Saccharicrinis fermentans DSM 9555 = JCM 21142: one gene and its partner. Each later gene encodes a partner of the first gene's protein in a complex. Links are inferred from orthologs where the notes say so. Each region holds a gene or a part of one and is shown in the gene's direction. Other genes may lie near its edges. The genes, in order: CYTFE_RS0118825 and uvrB.

The links.
Region 2: the proteins of CYTFE_RS0118825 (region 1) and uvrB are in contact, whole or in part, in a crystal structure (PDB 7EGT), measured with the Thermus thermophilus proteins. The link is inferred for Saccharicrinis fermentans DSM 9555 = JCM 21142 from one-to-one orthologs. Residues at the interface, in WP_096412145.1 of Thermus thermophilus: His654, Arg656, Phe657, Gln666, Asp668, Glu669, Lys680, Arg681, Leu682, Ser683, Lys685, Tyr686, Ala687; in WP_096411307.1 of Thermus thermophilus: Glu23, Leu25, Arg26, Asp27, Gly28, Glu29, Arg30, Phe31, Arg55, Glu326, Asp327, Phe328, Glu379, Ser382, Gln383, His398, Gly400, Arg401.

What each region holds. Positions count from the first base shown.
Region 1 is NZ_KI912107.1:4,612,545-4,615,851, forward strand. What follows is about bases 217-3,191. They hold CYTFE_RS0118825 (ATP-dependent helicase), read left to right. Parts: upstream 217-545; coding sequence 546-2,837; downstream 2,838-3,191. Other genes in these bases: CYTFE_RS27235 (DUF4290 domain-containing protein), read left to right, coding at 3,007-3,191. Outside these bases: CYTFE_RS30900 (T9SS type B sorting domain-containing protein), read right to left, coding at 1-169; more of CYTFE_RS27235, read left to right, coding at 3,192-3,307. UniProt on the Escherichia coli protein: A helicase with DNA-dependent ATPase activity. Unwinds DNA duplexes with 3'-5' polarity. Translocates on single-stranded DNA with 3'-5' polarity. Initiates unwinding more efficiently from a nicked substrate than double-stranded DNA.
Region 2 is NZ_KI912107.1:2,737,019-2,740,321, reverse strand. What follows is about bases 318-3,288. They hold uvrB (excinuclease ABC subunit UvrB), read left to right. Parts: upstream 318-785; coding sequence 786-2,792; downstream 2,793-3,288. Other genes in these bases: CYTFE_RS0110930 (hypothetical protein), read right to left, coding at 318-515. Also shown: more of CYTFE_RS0110930, read right to left, coding at 282-317. UniProt on the Escherichia coli protein: The UvrABC repair system catalyzes the recognition and processing of DNA lesions. A damage recognition complex composed of 2 UvrA and 2 UvrB subunits scans DNA for abnormalities.

The sequences.
Region 1 (3,307 bases):
GAGTCGCGCTTAATGATGCGGTGCTTATGTTGGTATAAAAGAACAATAGGTCGCTTGATGAATATTCCGCTTGCTGGCTGAAGCCATGTCCATTTGAAATGATTTGAGCGGTGATGGGTAGAGTTGTGAAAAACAACGATAAAATTAGATATTTATAAAATTTGTTCATCGAAATTTATTCCTATTGGTGGATAATAATATTTCATTTTAAGAAATGTTTTTCAAAGATATTTAATTAAACGGTTTTCGGGAAAATAAATTGTCATGGTGTATGGCTTCGTATTTAATACAATTTTTATAATAGCGGGAGGCAGGTTGTTTGAGCTTGTTGTTACTGTTTAAATATCAATGTTTTGTGGAAGTTTGGTGGGCCTTTAAAATAATGCGTGATGATGAAGTGTAGAATTTCTTGCGGGACATAAATGACCTCTTGGGAAATGTATCTTATTCAATCATCATACCGGCGGGTGAATTATTATGGCTGCTGTACCCATTTCAAATACCATTTTCGTTATCTTTGTATACCTAAAAAAAAAGAACGATTAGTGCAAAATTATCTTGAGCAATTAAATCCGGCACAGCAAGAGGCTGTTGTAACAACCAAAGGTCCGTCTTTGGTGATTGCAGGAGCCGGTTCCGGAAAAACCCGTGTGTTAACATTTAGGATCGCTCATCTGCTTACGCAAGATGTAGCACCTCATCGTATTTTGGCCTTGACCTTTACAAATAAAGCGGCTAAGGAGATGAAGGAACGTATTGCTGCCATCGTTGGGGGCGATGTTGCCCGAAACTTATGGATGGGTACCTTTCACTCAATTTTTGCGCGAATACTTCGTAGTGAGGCTAGTAAACTAGGGTACCCTTCGTCGTTTACCATCTATGACACTGCTGATTCAAAGAGCCTGTTAAAATCTATTATCAAAGGGATGAAACTCAATGATAAGGAGTATAAGGTGGGAGCCGTATTGGGCAGAATATCTGCTGCAAAAAATGATTTGGTGACACCTGCCGCTTATGCACGCGACCAGCATCGTATGATGGAGGACCAGGCCTCAAAAAAAGGTATGGTATATGAGATATATGCCAGGTATATGCGCCAGTGTTATAAATCGGGTGTGATGGATTTTGACGATTTGCTGCTGAATACGAATATCCTGTTTCGCGATTATCCCGAAGTTTTACAAAAGTATCAAAACTGGTTTCAGTATATTATGGTGGATGAGTATCAGGATACCAACTATTCTCAATATATCATCATCAAAAAATTGGCCGAAAAACATGGTAATATTTGTGTTGTCGGTGATGATGCCCAAAGTATTTATAGCTTTAGGGGGGCAAAAATCGAGAATATCTTGAATTTTAGAAATGACTATCCTGGTTATAAACTTTTTAAGTTGGAGCAAAATTACCGTTCCACTAAAAATATTGTGAATGCAGCCAATAGTATTATAAAGAAAAATACAAAGCAAATTAAAAAAGCTGTTTTCTCGGAGAATGATATCGGTAATAAAATCAAAATTCATAATGCCTATTCTGATATTGAAGAGGGATATATTGTGATAAATGATATTAAGGATAAAAGGCTTAAGCAGCATTATGAATTTCAGGATTTTGCGATTCTTTATCGCACCAATGCTCAATCACGTATTTTTGAGGAGGCCTTAAGAAAAGGTAATATGCCTTATAAAATTTATGGGGGACTGAGTTTTTATCAGCGGAAGGAAATAAAAGATTTACTGGCCTATTGTCGTCTCACAGTGAATACCGCAGACCAAGAGGCATTGAAGCGTATCATTAATTATCCAGCCCGAGGAATCGGAAAAACAACATTGGAAAAAATTGAGATGGCAGCTTCAGCTAGCGGTAAGAGCATGTGGGAAGTGATGGTGTCATTGGAACAAACGGCTCAGCTTTTTAATGCGGGTACACAAAAAAAACTGAACTCATTTGTGGGGCTTATTAATGGTTTTTCAGCCGCTATGAATCAGCAATCGGCCTATGACCTGGTCATGGAGATTGCCACCCAGAGTGGAATGATGAAAGAATTATATCATGACCGAACACCGGAAGCGATTGCTCGTCAGGAAAATATCCAGGAGCTGTTAAATGGAATACAGGAGTTTACCAATAATCGACTGGAGGAAGGTGGCGAAACAGGACTGGTTCATTTCTTGGAGGAAGTTTCTTTATTGACCGACCAAGATAATGAATCGGAAGATGATATAAATAAAGTCACCTTGATGACGATACACTCCAGCAAAGGATTGGAATTTAAGAATGTTTATATTGTCGGGGTTGAAGAAGGACTTTTTCCATCTAACATGACGAAAGATAGTCAGCAGGGTATCGAAGAAGAACGCAGGCTTTTTTATGTGGCAGTGACCAGAGCAGAAGATAATGCCACCATTTCTTTTGCACGTACACGTTATAAATATGGAGAATCAGCTTTTTGCCGACCCAGTCGTTTTATAGGAGAGATAGATGAGGCTTTTGTGGAGTTCTCCGGGGAGCAAATTAAAATAGTGGATCAACCTGGTAAATTTGCACCTAAACAGCCCGAGAGAAGATCATTAGGACGATCGCAACAGATTCAAAAACCCGGATATAATTTTAAGAAAGTTGGAGAGCAACAAGCCGCTCCTAAGTCGGCCGCCTTTAAAGGAACAGGCAACGGTAACCTTCAGCCGGGAGTAACCGTAGAACATGTTCGCTTTGGTAAAGGTAAGGTGGTTAGTGTTGAAGGGCAAATGCCAAATGCAAAAGCTACGGTAGACTTTGAAAATGCGGGACTTAAACAATTACTTTTAAAATTTGCCAAATTTAAAATTTTGGGTTAGATTTGTGCCCATGGTACTGCATGATATTGACATGTTTACTGCACTATTAAGAATGAATACCCCCAAAATCCGGACTGATTTAATTTAAGAATTTGTACTTATTAGATAGGAAGGGTTTTAAATAACATCTCAAAATATACATTTTAGAGAAGAGATTTTTTTATTAATTATGGATTATAACTCGAATAGGAAAAAGTTACTTTTACCTGAATATGGGCGTCATATTCAAAAAATGGTGGATCATTGTGTTTCCATTCAGGATAAAGAAGAAAGAACAAAGTGTGCACACTCCATCATTGGAAATATGGGAAATATGTTTCCTCATTTGCGTGATGTAAATGATTTTAAACATAAATTGTGGGATCATTTGGCTATTATGTCAGAGTTTAAATTGGAGATTGAAACACCTTTTGCACTTCCTGAGAAGGAAACTTTATATGAGAAACCCAAGAAAATGCCCTATAATAATC
Region 2 (3,303 bases), 1.9 Mb from region 1 along the record:
CATAGAAGTTCTCAATTATAAAAACCATATTCAATAACTCTCAATGAATGAATAATCCCCATTTAAATACACAACAATCAGTAAAAAGACTGCAGGGTTGGCCAGAACAATAGCCCCGGGGCCGGCGGTAGCGAGAAGCTTGAAGTTGGCGAGTTGTTGTAGTTGGTAAAGTTGTTGTAGTTGTTATAGTTGGCGAGTTGGTAGCTTGTTAGCTTGTTAGGTTGGCGAGCTGGTAAAGTCGTGAAGTTGTTGAAGTTATTATAGATGTGTTTCTCATTTAATCAATATCTCCCATTTACATAAGAAACTATCAGCAAATCAACTGCAGGGTTGGCCAGAACAATAGCCCCGGGGCCGGCGTTGGCGAGATGTAACCCGGAAAATGCATTAGAAAATCTATTACGCCTTAAAATGACTTCAAAAGAAGTCACTTCGTTACTTTTCTTCGACTCACCATAGTAGTTACTATGCCTCGTCTCAGAAAAGCCTTCTTTTATTGCCATTTCAACGCTCATGACGAAGTTCTAATACATCATTTGGTTTGCTGATGTCGGGGAGGTAGTGACCTATTGTTCTAGACCTTTGGTTTTTTTTGTGGCAGTGTTTTATATTGTAGGCTTTTACGAGCATATATAGAAAGTGTCAGGTTCTTAAAACGATATCCAGTATTTTTCATGAATCGAGAAAACTCCAATGCATCCGCTAGGAAATTAAATAAAAGCTTTGTCATATTCTTTGGCTAACGAATTTGAATTTCATATTTTGAGCACCCAAGTTATGTTCTTATGGAATTAAAAATAAAATCAGATTTTAAACCAACAGGAGATCAGCCTGAGGCGATTAAACAATTGGTACAAGGTATTAATGAAAATATACCTCATCAGACATTACTGGGGGTTACCGGATCGGGAAAGACCTTTACGGTGGCCAATGTGATTGAACAAGTACAAAGACCCACATTGGTGCTGAGTCATAATAAAACACTGGCAGCCCAATTGTATGGGGAGTTTAAAAATTTCTTTCCTGATAATGCGGTGGAATATTTTGTCTCGTATTATGATTATTACCAGCCAGAAGCCTACTTGCCGGTGACAGATACCTATATTGAGAAAGATTTATCCATCAATCAGGAGATAGAGAAATTGAGATTAAGTGCCAGTTCGGCTTTGCTTTCTGGCAGAAAGGATGTGATCGTGGTGTCTTCTGTGTCTTGCTTGTATGGAATTGGAAATCCAGAGGACTTTCATGCCAATGTGGTCAACCTGAGTGTGGGGCAGAATATTGGGCGTAACCAACTCTTGAGGCTATTGGTAGATAGTCTGTACTCACGAAATGAGGTGGAGTTTAACCGGGGTAACTTTAGGGTCAAGGGTGACAATGTGGAGATATTTCCAGCTTATGCGGACCATGCTTTTCGTATTGGTTTTTGGGGAGATGAGGTAGAAGAAATTACCCTGTTTGATCCTACACATGGTACGACTATCTCGCAACAGGAGAATGTCTTGATATATCCTGCTAATCTGTTTGTAACCACCAAGGAGCGCACGCAGATGGCCATTCGGATGATTCAGGATGATATGATGGAGCATGTGACCTATCTGAAAGATATTGGTAAGCATCAGGAAGCCAAAAGAATTGAGGAACGGGTGACCTACGACCTGGAGATGATGCGTGAGTTGGGGTATTGTCCGGGCATAGAAAATTATTCACGTTACTTTGATGGTAGAAACCCAGGTACACGCCCCTTCTGTCTACTAGATTATTTTCCGGATGATTTTATGATGGTCATTGATGAGAGTCATGTGACAATTCCACAGATTAGAGCCATGTATGGGGGTGATAGGTCGCGTAAGGAGACATTGGTGGAGCATGGCTTTCGCTTGCCGGCGGCAATGGATAATAGACCGCTTAGATTTGAGGAGTTTGAGGAGATCGTGGGGACGGCTATCTATGTTTCCGCAACGCCAGCCGATTACGAGATTGAAAGGAGTGAGGGAGTCATTGTAGAGCAGGTCATTCGTCCTACTGGACTTCTGGATCCCATCATTGATGTTCGTCCGAGTCTTAATCAAATAGATAACTTGCTGGAAGAGATTCGTAAACGCATAGAGGTGAATGAGAGAATCTTGGTAACCACCTTGACCAAAAGAATGGCAGAAGAACTGACCAGCTATCTGCAAAAGTTAAATATTAAATGTGCGTATATACACTCTGATGTGGATACTTTGGATCGTGTAGAGATCATGGATAATCTACGTAAGGGCGTCTTTGATGTATTGGTGGGGGTTAACTTATTACGGGAAGGACTGGATTTGCCGGAAGTGTCTTTGGTAGCCATATTGGATGCGGATAAGGAAGGCTTCCTGAGGTCGGAACGATCCTTGACACAGACCGCTGGTCGTGCTGCCCGTAATATTAACGGACTGGTGATTATGTATGCTGATGTGATTACCAAATCTATGCAAAAAACCATCGATTCTACCAACCATCGTAGAGAGAAGCAGCTGAGGTATAATGAAGAGCATGGAATCACTCCGCAGCAGATTCATAAAAAACATACAGGTGTGCTAGGCCGTGGGGCAGCAGAGGAAAAAGCTTATGTGGAACCTGAAGGTATTGATGTGGCAGCTGATCCTGTGGTGAGTTATATGAGTAAAGAAGGACTTGAGAAAGCAGTGGAAAAAACAAAGAAAGCCATGCAGAAAGCTTCTAAAGAACTGGATTTTATTACGGCCGCTCAGTATCGCGATGAGATGTTTAAATTGCAAAAACTACTGAAGGAGAAAAGTTGATGAGGTGCTTAGTTGGCGAGTTGTTATAATTGCCAAGTTAAGAGGTTTTGGGTAAAAGGTATAAGGTATTATTTTTTTTGTTTTGGGAGTTGTTGTTCAATCTTGAAATGACTTCAAGTAAAACAAAAGTAGTTACAACTCATTCCTAACCAGATTCAACATTTCTCAACAAACGATCATTCTCACTTAAAAACCCAACAATCAGTAAAAAGACTGCAGGGTTGGCCAGAACAATAGCCGTGGTCGGCGTTGGAGAGAAGTTTGATGGTGGCGAGTTGGTAAAGATGTTAGCTTGTTAGCTTGTTAGATTGGCGAGCCGGTAAAGTCGTGGAGTGGCTGAGTTGTATTTCTCATTTAATAGATATCTTCCATTCGTATATGAAACTATCAGTAAAAGACCGCAGGGTAGGCCAGAACAATAGCCCCGGGGCCAGCGTTGGAGAGAAGCTTGAAGTTGGCGAGTTGTTAAGTTGTTGAAGTTGGCGAGTTGTTGAAGTTGGTAAAGTTTTTA